Linked DNA regions of Cohnella abietis. The main gene of each other region encodes a partner of the protein of the gene in region 2 in a complex. Links are inferred from orthologs where the notes say so. Each region holds a gene or a part of one and is shown on either strand. Other genes may lie near its edges.

The links. The genes of interacting proteins can lie anywhere in the genome.
Region 1: pnp (region 2) and pfkA share a complex: the UniProt entries of both Bacillus subtilis proteins name them as parts of the possible RNA degradosome complex. The link is inferred for Cohnella abietis from one-to-one orthologs.

Annotation. Positions count from the first base shown.
Region 1 is NZ_AP019400.1:2,299,164-2,304,533, forward strand. The notes cover bases 1-2,938. They hold pfkA (6-phosphofructokinase), read left to right. Parts: upstream 1-954; coding sequence 955-1,923; downstream 1,924-2,938. Other genes in these bases: KCTCHS21_RS09805 (tetraprenyl-beta-curcumene synthase family protein), read left to right, coding at 1-920; deoC (deoxyribose-phosphate aldolase), read left to right, coding at 2,027-2,698; KCTCHS21_RS09820 (pyrimidine-nucleoside phosphorylase), read left to right, coding at 2,746-2,938. In the rest of the region: more of KCTCHS21_RS09820, read left to right, coding at 2,939-4,047; KCTCHS21_RS09825 (putative glycoside hydrolase), read right to left, coding at 4,817-5,370. UniProt on the Bacillus subtilis protein: Catalyzes the phosphorylation of D-fructose 6-phosphate to fructose 1,6-bisphosphate by ATP, the first committing step of glycolysis.
Region 2 is NZ_AP019400.1:4,232,807-4,240,565, reverse strand. What follows is about bases 1-2,893. They hold pnp (polyribonucleotide nucleotidyltransferase), read left to right. Parts: upstream 1-343; coding sequence 344-2,443; downstream 2,444-2,893. Other genes in these bases: KCTCHS21_RS18515 (polysaccharide deacetylase family protein), read left to right, coding at 2,610-2,893; rpsO (30S ribosomal protein S15), read left to right, coding at 1-131. Also shown: more of KCTCHS21_RS18515, read left to right, coding at 2,894-3,605; KCTCHS21_RS18510 (M16 family metallopeptidase), read left to right, coding at 3,671-4,951; dut (dUTP diphosphatase), read left to right, coding at 4,914-5,357; KCTCHS21_RS18500 (transposase), read right to left, coding at 6,065-6,988; dipicolinate synthase subunit DpsA, read left to right, coding at 7,561-7,759. UniProt on the Bacillus subtilis protein: Involved in mRNA degradation. Catalyzes the phosphorolysis of single-stranded polyribonucleotides processively in the 3'- to 5'-direction. Necessary for competence development in Bacillus subtilis.

The DNA.
Region 1 (5,370 bases), 1.9 Mb from region 2 along the record:
TAGACAGTATGAATACGAAGCAATTTCATTGCGAGGGTGGAGGCGTATATGCTGCCGCCAATCTGGAGCAAAGGCATGTTCTGATTCCGCTTATCGTAGCCTTGCAGACCATTAGCGATTATTTAGATAATTTGTGTGACCGAAGCACCTCCTTGGATCCGAAAGATTTTCGGCTCTTACATCAAAGTATGTTAGACGCAGTTACACCTGAGGCGCGGACCCAGAATTATTATGCCTTTCGCGAAGAACAAGACGATGGTGGTTATTTAGAGGCGTTGGTCATGCAATGCCGAGCATCAATTGCTAAGCTGCCCACCTATCGCCATGTGCAGAAGCATGTGACAGAGCTAGTTCAGCTTTATGTAGATTTGCAGGTTTACAAGCATATTTCCCATTCGCAACGTGAAAAAGAGCTGTTGAACTGGTGGGATAAACATTCTTCTCATTATCCGCAGCTGAAATGGAATGAATTTGCTGCAGCTACGGGCTCAACTCTAGGGATGTTTATGCTATTCTTGGCTGCCAGCGACCCATTGCTGGAGGAGGATCAGGCTGCGGCAATCAAAGCTAATTATTTCCCATCGATATGCGGCTTGCATATCCTTCTCGATTACTTGATAGATCAGGCGGAAGATCAAGCGGGCGGAGATCTAAATTTCTGCAGCTACTATGATGATCAACAAATGCTCAATGATCGTATGAGACAATTGGTTCAAGCCGCTAGAAAATCTGCTGACGAGCTACCCTTTGGACATTTTCATCGGATGATTGTAGAAGGGCTTGTAGCTTTGTATTTATCAGATCCGAAGGTAAAGGACCAGGCTGATGTCCGCAAGACGGCAAAGCTGTTGATGAAGGGCAGTCCTTGGACTAGAGTGTTTTTCTGGCTAAATAGCCATTGGATAAGGAAGGCCATGTGATTAAGGGCAAGGACACATTAGGGAGGCATTGGATATGAGTGAAGTTAAAAAAATAGCCGTATTAACAAGTGGCGGAGATTCACAAGGTATGAACGCGGCCGTTCGGGCTGTAGTAAGAAGCGCACTATATCGTGGGTTAGAGGTATATGGCGTTCAGCGGGGCTTTCAAGGTCTATTGAATCAAGATCTCAGACCGATGGATTTACGTAGTGTTGGAGATATTATTCAACGTGGGGGTACGATTCTACAAACTGCTCGTTGTAAGGAGTTCATGACACCTGAAGGTCAACAACGAGGAGCTGACGTGCTGCGTGAGCAAGGCATCGATGGCTTAGTCGTTATCGGCGGCGATGGCTCTTATCAAGGGGCTAACAAGCTGAGCAAGCTCGGTATCAAAACGATGGGGCTGCCAGGAACAATTGACAACGACATCCCTTTCACAGATTTCACAATCGGGTTTGATACTGCAGTAAGTATCGTTGTTGATGCCATTAACAAGCTACGTGATACAATGACATCTCACGAGAGATCTTCTATTGTTGAGGTCATGGGCCGTCATTGCGGAGACATTGCTCTATATGCAGGACTGGCAAGTGGAGCAGAAGCTATTCTTGTCCCTGAGGTTCCGTTTGATCTTAAAGATATTTCCTTGCGCATGAAGGAAAATTTCCAGAAGGGCAAAAGACATGGTATTGTCGTTGTTGCTGAAGGAGTTTGCTCTGGTGATGAAGTAGCGCGGAGTATTACGGAATATAGCGGTATCGAGCCGCGTGTGACCGTATTAGGACACATTCAACGTGGAGGCTCTCCAACCCACAATGACCGGATACTGGCTAGCCAGCTGGCAGATTTCGCGGTTCAGCGCTTGCTCGAAGGAGATTCAGGTAAGGGTATCGGTATTATTAAGGGCGAATTCGTGGCCACGGATATAGAAAAGGTAGTTTCCACTAAGAAATCCTTTAATTTAGATTTATACAATTTAGCATTAAGATTAGCGCAATAATAGGTATACCGGGACTGAATAGAGACCTTAATGGTCACTTCTATTCGGTTCCTCTTGTTATTTGCCTGCTAAATAAATTGGACTTATAGGAGAAATGATACATATGACAGCTGATCAAATTGCAGGAATGATTGATCATACCTTGTTAAGCGCGGTGAGTACTGAGGCGGAAATTGTTCGAATTTGTGGGGAAGCCAAGCAATATGGTTTTGCAACAGTATGCGTCAATCCTCATTGGATCCCTGTTGCTTCTCGTGAATTGGCTGGCAGTAAGGTTGGTCTAACGACTGTAATAGGATTTCCTCTGGGTGCAAGTCGTACGGAAGTAAAAGCGGCAGAGGCAACGGATGCCATTCTGGCTGGTGCTACTGAAATCGATATGGTGCTGAACATTGGTGCTCTAAAGTCGGCCAATACGGACGCAGTGAAGCGGGATATTGAAGAAGTGGTAAAGGCTTGTAAAGGGAAAGCGAAGGTTAAGGTCATCATTGAAACCTGTTACTTAACAGACGAAGAGAAAAAACAAGCTTCTCTATTGTGTAAAGAGGCTGGAGCAGACTTCGTCAAAACCTCCACGGGCTTCGGTACAGGTGGGGCAACGGTAGAGGATATCGCTTTAATACGTAGCGTCATAGGGCCGGATATGGGAATAAAGGCTTCTGGTGGTGTACGTGATTTGGATATTGCACACAAATTGATTCAAGCCGGAGCGACAAGACTAGGAGCAAGCTCCTCTATAGCAATTGTGACAGGTGGAGTCGGACAAGGGTATTAAACGGACTTAGTGCTCTCCCAAATGTTGAGTTGAGGAGGAATACAACGTTGAGAACGGTTGATTTAATCACGAAAAAGCGCGATGGCGGCGAGCTAGAAAAGGATGAAATTAATCATCTCATCAGTGGATATACGGATGGTTCAATCCCAGATTATCAGATGTCGGCAATGGCGATGGCTATTTTCTTCCGTGGAATGACACCGACAGAAAGAGCAGATTTGACGATGGCGATGGTTCATTCCGGTGAAACGATTGATTTATCGGGGGTTTCAGGAGTCAAGGTGGATAAGCACAGTACGGGAGGCGTTGGAGACACAACGACACTCGTGTTAGCTCCTCTGGTCGCTTCTATAGGCGTTCCAGTAGCCAAGATGTCCGGTCGGGGACTTGGACATACTGGAGGCACTATAGACAAGCTAGAAGCCGTTCCTGGCTTTCATGTAGAAATCGATAATGCGGAGTTTTTGGAGCTTGTTAATCGCAACGGAGTTGCGGTTATTGGTCAGAGCAATAATCTAACTCCAGCGGATAAGAAGCTGTATGGTCTTCGGGATGTAACAGGGACGGTGAATTCTATACCGTTAATTGCAAGCTCAATTATGAGCAAGAAGATCGCTTCTGGAGCAGACGCGATTGTGCTCGATGTGAAAACAGGCGACGGTGCTTTCATGAAGACATTGTCTGAGGCAGAGGATTTAGCTGCTTGCATGGTGGATATCGGAAACAGGGTCGGTAGACAGACTGTTGCTGTATTATCTGACATGAGTCAGCCGCTTGGTAATGCCATTGGCAATGCTTTAGAGGTGAAGGAAGCCATAGACACGCTTAGAGGTGTTGGCCCGAAGGATCTTACGGAGCTATGTTTAATTCTAGGGAGCCATATGGCTGTCTTAGCTGGAATAGCAGCTAGCAAAGAAGAAGCTCGTCAGATGCTCCAGCAATCGATAGCCAGTGGGCAAGCGATAGAGAAATTTAAGACCTTTCTTGCCGCGCAAGGTGGAGACGCTACAGTTGTTGACCATCCAGAGCATTTGCCTACGGCTAAGTATCAGATAGAGGTGCCGTCGAAGGAATCCGGCTATGTTGCGTCAATAGCAGCAGAGAATGTGGGTCTGGCTGCTATGCTCCTTGGAGCGGGACGGGCTACGAAAACCTCTGAGATTGATTTGGCTGTTGGTATCGTTCTGCATAAGAAAATCGGGGACGCTGTGCAAAGTGGGGAATCACTTGCGACCATTCATGCGAATAAAGAAGCGGTAGAAGATGTGCTAGCTAAAATGTATGAGTCTATTCAAATCTCAGCTATAAGAGTTACTCCGCCGCCTTTAGTAGTGGGGGAAATAAATTAGGTAGCAGTTAGAAGCTGTGGCGAATCGTACTAGGCTGTCGATTAACTGTTAGCAAATTAAAACGTCTACTAAAGCCGACTATAAATTCCAGTTTTATGTGCTTATTTCGGTTTTCAGGGGTGAAAAGCGACGTTTTTCACAAGTAATCGATTTTTAGCAGCTAATTTTTTTATTCCACAGTTAATCGACAACCTAGCTCGGTACCTTATCGCGGCTGAAAGTGGGAAAAGGCGGCTCATAGTGAACGCTCGGTACCTTATTTCGGAATAAAGCGTGGATTGGCGGTTCATAGTGAACGCTCGGTACCTTATTGCGGCTGAAAGTGGGAATTGGCAGCTCATAGTGAACGCTCGGTACCTTATTTCGGAAGAAAGCGTGGATTGGCGGCTGATAGTGAACGCCCAGTACCTTATTGCGGCTAAAAGTCTGAATTGGCGACCCATAGTGAACTCGGAGGCTGTCGATTAACTGAGGACAAAATCTCTTCGTACATACGCTATTTGCATCATATGGGGTGAAAAGTAACGTTTGAGGGGCAAATAAGGTGACTACGATTCGAAATTCAAACCGCTGTTTTTTCGCTAAATAGGGTGTTCAGGATTCGTCAGAATCGGATCGAAGTCGAAAACCATCATACCACTGTGGCAATAATAACGCCCAAGTGCTCTCTAACCGTAAAGCACTCATTTTGAAGCTGAGTCCATAAAGCAACAACAAATTAGGGCTAATCTCAAGGTCAGTGACGACCGAGATTAGCCCTATTATTTGTCTAAAACTTAACACCTTCGGTATATTTATTTCCAGCATTCCAGAGCAAGTACTCTTCGACTCCACTGTCGTTAAGTGCTTTGATTTGAGCTTGTACTTCAGCGGCTCCATATTGAGAATAATGTCCTTTACCTAGCCACTTAGCAGTAAAATCCTGTATCCAAGGACGAATGATCGGTTTCTTATCGCCCAGAGGATCTAATTTCTTATGCGTATCATCCATAGCCCCTTTAATCGTTTCATACGGAGCTTTATCCGGATCCTTCTGTTTGAACCAACCGGTGCTGTAATGACTAGGGTAAATCATTGGGCTAATAACGTCGACTGCATTGGAAATTTTGACGAAGTCCTGCCCGATTCCTTCAGCTGCTGGTACAGATGCTGCATAGCCGAAGATGTCTACAGAAACTCTTACTCCCAGTGGTGACAATTCTTTTTTTGCATATTCTACAAACTCAGCAACGATATCGACACGGCTTAGCTTATTTTTAGTAAATGTTAAGCTGTCTGCTCGCTTCTCAAAGCCTTCCGGAAAACGCACGTAATCGAATTGAA
Region 2 (7,759 bases):
AGAAAGATCATCACTCCCGTCGTGGTCTACTCAAGATGGTTGGTCAACGTCGTAAGCTACTAGCATATTTGAAAAACAAAGATGTTAGCCGGTACAGCGCCCTAATTGCAAAATTGGGACTTCGCCGTTAATTTTCTACCGCACGAAAGCAACCTGGCCGCGTCGAATAGAGCACACCGCTCTTTTCGGCATCAGGTTGCTTTTTCCCATATAAGGGAGATCAATTCCTATCTCATAAACAGCGGCAGTTGTTTTTGCTTGAATGCCTAAGCTAGGGCTAGGCAGGAAATAATGGGAAGAGTGTCGAAATTACATAACGTGAAATTAGAAGGAGGGAATCTGTTTGGAACATCGCGTGCAAATGCAGCTAGGCGGCCGTTCGTTTGAATTGGAAACGGGACGACTCGCTAAGCAGGCGAATGGAGCAGTTGTCGTTCGCTATGGAGATACAGTTGTTTTGTCCACTGTTACGGCTTCCAATGAGCCGAAGGATCTTGATTTTTTTCCACTTACCGTAAACTATGAAGAACGTTTGTACGCTGTAGGTAAAATTCCCGGAGGATTCATTAAACGGGAAGGACGCCCAAGTGAGAAGGCTATCTTGTCCAGCCGTCTGACAGATCGTCCGATTCGCCCGTTGTTCTCGGAAGGCTTCCGTAATGATGTTCAGATCGTTAACCTTGTACTTAGCGTAGATCATGATTGTGCACCTGAAATTGCTGCAATGATTGGTACTTCAGCTGCATTAGCTATCTCGAATGTGCCGTTTAACGGCCCTGTTGGAGGAGTTATAGTTGGTCGGATTGATGGTAAGTATATTATCAACCCTACCCAAGAGCAAGAGGCTGTAAGTGACTTGTTCGTTGTTGTATCAGGAACGCGTGATGCGATAATGATGGTTGAGGCAGAAGCCAATGAAGTATCTGAGTCCGACATTCTAGAAGCAATAATGTTTGGACATGAGGAAATCAAAAAAATTGTTGATACCATTGATCAATTGGTAGCAATAGCTGGTCAACCGAAGATGGCAGTGAAGCTGCATAGTGTAGATGCTTCTGTTGAGGCCGATGTTCAAGGCTTCGCGAAGGCTCGCTTAGTACAAGCTGTTAGCATTGCTGAGAAGCATGCGCGTCAAGAAGCTATTGATCTAATCAACGGTGAAGCAGTGGAACACTTTAGCAACGTGTACGCGGAGACGCCGAGCAAGCTAAAGGATGTTAAAGAGATTTTGTACGATATTGTTAAGAACGAAGTCCGTCGTCTCATCACGCATGATAAAGTGCGCCCAGATGGTCGTGGACTTGCTGAGATCCGTCCAATATCAAGCGACACTTCCATTCTGCCGAGAACGCATGGTTCTGGGTTGTTTACTCGTGGACAAACACAAGCTCTAAGTATCTGTACGTTAGGACCACTTGGAGAAGTTCAAATTTTGGATGGGGTTAGCCCGCAAGAATCCAAACGCTTTATGCACCATTACAACTTCCCGCCATTCTCAGTCGGCGAAGCTCGTCCTTTGCGTCCGCCTGGTCGTCGTGAAATTGGTCATGGAGCACTCGGCGAGCGAGCACTATTGAAAGTATTGCCGTCTGAAATAGAATTCCCATACACAATCCGTCTTGTTTCCGAGGTGCTGGAATCTAACGGCTCCACTTCCCAAGCGAGTATCTGCGCTAGCACGCTTGCTATGATGGATGCAGGTGTTCCAATTAAAGCTCCGGTTGCTGGTGTAGCTATGGGATTGATTAAAGATGGTGAACATACATCCATCCTCACTGATATTCAAGGGCTGGAAGATCACCTTGGCGATATGGACTTCAAAGTAGCTGGAACAGCAGCCGGCATCACCGCTATCCAAATGGATATTAAAATCGACGGAATCGATCGTCAGATTTTAACGGACGCACTGCAGCAAGCCAAAGAAGGACGTTTGTTCATCTTGGGTAAAATGCTTGAAGCGATTCAAGAGCCGCGTAAACAATTAAGCAAATATGCTCCTAAAATTATTTCGCTTAAAATTCATCCGGACAAAATCCGTGATGTTATTGGTTCTGGCGGTAAAATCATCAATAAAATCATCGAAGAAACCGGCGTGAAAATAGATATTGAGCAAGATGGAACTGTCTATATTGCCTCGACGGATGAAGCGGCGAATCAACGCGCTCGTGGAATTATTGAAGGCATCGTCAAAGAAGTTGTCATTGGCGAGGTATATACGGGTACGGTTAAGAGAATCGAGAAATTCGGTTGCTTCGTAGAAATTTTGCCGAACAAGGATGGGCTCATTCACATCAGCCAGCTTTCTAACGAGCGGGTTGCTAAAGTGGAGGATGTCGTTAACATCGGCGATCAAATCGAAGTGAAAGTTACGGAAATCGATAATATGGGTCGTATTAATTTGTCCCGCAAAGCTTTACTTAGCTCTGAGCAAGTTTCCGTATAACCATCTTTGTTTTGAATTGAATAACAGGTATGACAAAAGAGACTCCAATAAGAAGGTCTCTTTTTGTTTTGTATAAATAAGTAAAGGAATGGGAAGCTCACTCATAAACTCCGTTATCGTGGCATAGTATGATGCAGGGCATCGGGACAAGACGGGGGTGAGCCATATGAATAGAAAGTCGTCTTACACATTGCTAGCGTTAATGCTGCTATGCCTCTTAGCTATACTATTAGCTGGGACAAGGGGTCCAATAAAGACTTATGTACAAGCGGTTAAGTTACAGATGGTCTCAGCTGAAGCACTAGGTCAGGATAATTCCAATGATCAATTAATGATCTGGATTAAAGCGGAAGCACCCAAGCATAATGAACTACCGGTCGACGCTGTCATCGACCGGATTTGGAAGGCAATTCCCGGTTACAACGGCAGAGAAGTAGACGTGGAAGCGACTTACAGCAAGGCTAAAGCGCTTGGTTTAACTACAGGTGGTGAACACGGTTTTCCATGGGTTTATCGCGTTTTGAAACCAAAGGTAGATCTGAAGGATTTACCGCTCCAACCTATTTATCGAGGGAATCCTGCCAAACCAATGGTCGCTTTAATGATAAATGTGGCTTGGGGAGATGAATTTCTGCCTCCAATGCTCGCAACATTAAAGGCAGCTAATGTAAAAGCAACCTTTTTCTTTGACGGGAAGTGGTTGTCTAAAAACTCGGAAATGGCTCAGAGCATTATTAAGCAAGGTCACGAGGTTTCTAATCATGCGTATTCTCACCCTAATATGAGTCAACTTGGGATGACCCGACAACGCGAGGAAATAGGCAAGACGGAAGCGCTTTTGAAGAAATTAGGCGCATCTAATGTGTGGTTCGCACCTCCTTCTGGAGATTATAATTCAAATACGGTTAAGGTAGCTTCTGAGTTCGGGTTAAGAACGGTTTTATGGACATTGGACACGGTTGATTGGCAAAAACCTCAATCATGGACAATAGTCGATAAAGTATCCAGAAAAGTTGGACCAGGTACAATGATCTTGATGCATCCTACAGCTGCCTCGCAAGGAGCATTAAAAGGCATGATTAAGGCAATTAAGGCAAAGGGATATGTACTAGGGACGGTTTCAGAAACGCTCTCCCCAGAACGGATAGAGGAGCGGTTGTGACAGCTGTCGGAATTTGATATAGTGGTATCACTGTTTGTTAAGCTTTAAGTAAAGGGGGAAATCGGATGAACAAATATGAGCTCAAAAACGGCTTGCGCGTGATGATCGAACAGATACCAACCTGCCGGTCAGTATCGTTTGGAATATGGGTGAAAACAGGCTCCCGTTATGAGGATCTAAATAACAACGGAATTTCCCATTTCGTTGAACATATGCTTTTCAAAGGGACTAAGCGCCATAGTGCGAAGGATATAGCAGATTTATTCGATGGTATTGGTGGCAATGTTAATGCCTTTACCTCCAAGGAATATACTTGTTATTATGCTAAAGTGCTGGATACACATTTACCGATTGCGGTAGATATTCTATCCGACATGTTTTTTGAATCCCAGATTGCGGACGGGGAATTAGCTAAAGAAAAAAACGTTATCCTCGAAGAGATATCGATGTATGAGGATACTCCAGACGATACCGTTCATGATTTGGCTTCTCGTGCTGCCTATCAGGACCACCCGTTAGCCTATTCCATTCTTGGGACAGTCGAGCGTCTGAATGCCATGGGGTCTGCGGATTTACGAAAATATATGGGTGAGCGATATAGTATTGAAAACACGGTAATAAGCGTAGCAGGAAATGTAGGGCCAGAGGTACTGGAGCTGCTTGAGAAGCATTTCGGCAGATTTGATGTACATAGCAAGGATGTATCCCTGGAAGTTCCTGTCTTTCATTCTAAAGCATTGTTTCACAAGAAGAAGACGGAGCAAAATCATCTATGTCTAACCTTCCCAGGCTCAACAATTAAATCGCCTAATCTGTATGCCATGATTTTATTGAATAATACGATTGGTGGCGGAATGAGCTCGCGGTTGTTCCAAGAGGTTCGAGAAAAACGTGGGCTTGCTTATTCTGTGTATTCCTATCATTCCTCTTATGCTGATAATGGTCTGTTTACGGTATACGCAGGAACAGCGCCGAAACAAACGCAGGAAGTTTATGATATAACGATGGAATTACTTAATGAACTTGCCGCTACGGGTATGAACGAACAGGAGCTCCATCGTGGCAAGGAGCAACTAAAAGGCAATCTGATTTTAAGCTTGGAGAGTACTAGCAGCCGCATGAACCGTTTAGGAAAGAACGAGTTAATGCTTGGCCGTCATTATACTTTGGATGAGATGCTAGAACGGATAGACCAAGTCGAGCTTTCTGATGTTAAAGCAATAATGGAAGATATGATGGCCCAGCCTTGTGCTGTTGCGCTGGTAGGCGCCAATAAGAAAGTGCTGTCGGGAAGCGGGAGGGAATTCATTGTATCCAATTCAGTTGAAACGTCTGCCGGGGAATGAAGATGTACAGCTGCCACGCCAAATGTCGGAATGGGCAGCTGGATTTGATGTGCATGCAGCAGTAGGTGAGCCTGTTATTCTAAGTCCGGGAGAGCGGGCATTAATACCGACCGGTTTTGCAATGGCAATGCCCAGAGAGCTCGAAGCTCAAATTCGACCTCGCAGTGGATTGGCCTACAAGCACGGGATTACCTGCTTAAATTCACCTGGAACAATTGATGCTGATTATCGTGGTGAAGTAAAGGTTCTGCTCATTAATTTAGGCCAGGAGCCATTCACCATTGAACGCGGCGAACGCATCGCTCAGATTGTCTTCCAACGCGTACCTCAAGTAACTTTAGAGGAAGTCCTAGAGCTATCAGATACAGTCCGCGGTGAAGGCGGCTTCGGACACACAGGCAAATAATTGTATACATCATAGCTATTAATAGCAGCAGCCTAACTTGGAACAAACTCCATGTTAGGCTGTTTTATTGTATTCTCGCTCAATTTTCGCGTACGACCGCTGTCTCCTCCGCTCAGTGATTCCCCATTCAATACCACCTAATTCTCTTATACAGCCACTATCCCCGTGACTCAGTGCACGTATTGCGGTTATCCACCTAATTTTCGCGTATGACCACTATACCCTCCGCTCAATGCTCCCACGTTCAAGTCGACCTAATTTAATTATCTCGTACAGCTGCTATCCCCATGACTCAGTGAACGCATTGCGGTTATCCACTTAATTTTCGCGTATGACCACTATACCCTCCGCTCAATGCTCCCACGTTCAAGTCGACCTAATTTAATTATCTCGTACAGCTGCTATCCCCATGACTTAGTGAACGCATTGCGGTTATCCACTTAATTTTCGCGTATGACCACTATCCCCTTTGCTCAGTTTGAAGTCTATGAGGAAGAACTGCATGAAGAAAAAGGGAGTCTAAAATCAATAAGTGATTTTAATATCATTAAAACATATATAATTCAATGATCAATAAACCAAACCAATTCGAAGAATGGTTTAATAAACCGACTACTAAGTCAGATGAGACAACAAGAATGAGGAAAGAGGAATGAGATTAAACGGAATCAAAATAGAGTGTAAGAATGTCCAGTATTATTTTAAAACTAGCTTACAGATTTAAGGTAGTTGGCATACTGAACTCGCAATTTAGGTTTGATGTTTGATTTGCGGATGAGTTCTGGATAAATTATGGTGGCTGTTGATGTGCAGATTTTCAATAAATGCTGTAATCCTTGCTGGTTTTGCACAGAGCGATTGAAATGATAACAATATTGATCTAGATATGCTTGTAAATGCTTGGGTCCAATGCCCATGAATAAATCATTAATCCAGTTGGAGGCACTGTTGCAGATTTGTAGGAGCTGCCTGTTTCGATTTTTACTGTATTTAAGGGTAACCGCAATGATTTCCTTAGCGGTGGAATCGACATGTTTGCGAATAAAGGGATGTTTGTCTAAGGGGCAAGTAAATTGGGAGTAAGAACACTCTTCAACCGCTTGTTTTATTTTAATATGTGCGTATTCGCCCTGTTCGTTTATTGTAGCGCCGATGAGTAGAGGTTGCTCTTGAGGGTGTCGATAGATGGTTGGGTTATATGGAGTGCCATATTGAGCAAAATTAATGCGGACCAGTCCCTTTAATAAATCAGATTCATCTGATTTTGACATCGCGTGGCGAATTTTATGACAAATTAACCAGGATGTTTTGTATGTCGTTCCTATAATAGAAGCTAATCTCAAAGCATTGATACCTTCTGGCTGAGAATGAAGGTGTATTGCGAGTAACCAGAGCCTAAGTGGAGTGCGGCTTCCTTCCATAATTGTTCCTTTAGTTAAAGAGGTCTGCACATGACAGGAGCTGCATTCATAGAGAGGGAGCCTACGAGTAAGGATCGAATAGGCATGACGATTGCCACAAGAGGGACAACAAAATCCATCTGGCCATCTTGCATTATAGATCATCTGTACCCAAAACTGCTCATCTGTAGAGGATAGGCAAAGTGTTTGAAATGAAGCGGGCTGATCCATTAATATCCCTCCTGAGTGGAACGTATGTTCTCTTTAATTATACCAAACGCATGTTCTTATTTAAAGTAATTTATTGAAAAAAATTACATAAATCCAATTAGTTTTACAAGTGTTACTGAGACAAAGGGATAGTGCTTATACGCGATAAAATAGAGAATAGAGTTGGGGGGAGAGAGTTAGAAGAAAGGGGACGCTGCAAATTGGAAATAGATATGCTCGAACTGAGGTAAAGGGATAATGACTAGAGCAATCTATAACAGGAAGGAAACTATGGAGGTCAAACTGACGGGAGGGATAATGACTAGAGCAATCTATAACAGGAAGGAGACTATGGAGGTCAAACTGACGGGAGGGATAATGGCTAGAGTAATCTATAACAGGTGGGAGACTATGGAGGTCAAACTGACGGGAAGGGATAATGGCTAGAGCAACATATAACAGGAAGGAGACCATGGAGGTCAAACTGAGCGAGTGGGATAATGGTTGTAAGATGTAGACGATAGGGAAGTCACCCCATGGTAGGCGTATGCATACGATGTGCTATGCAAGAATGCCGAAAGGAGGGGGCTGCAATACTTACAGGAGTAAACATTGTGCTCGCTGGTGGAGATGCCCGGCAGTTGGAAGTGATTCGGCGGTTGACGGAGTTGGATGCCTCTGTCACGATTGTGGGCTTCGATACGTTGGATACTCCTTTTAGTGGTGTAGTTAAAGCGGAGTGGTCACCGGATATATTGAAGCAGGCAGATGCGTTAGTATTACCAGCGGTTG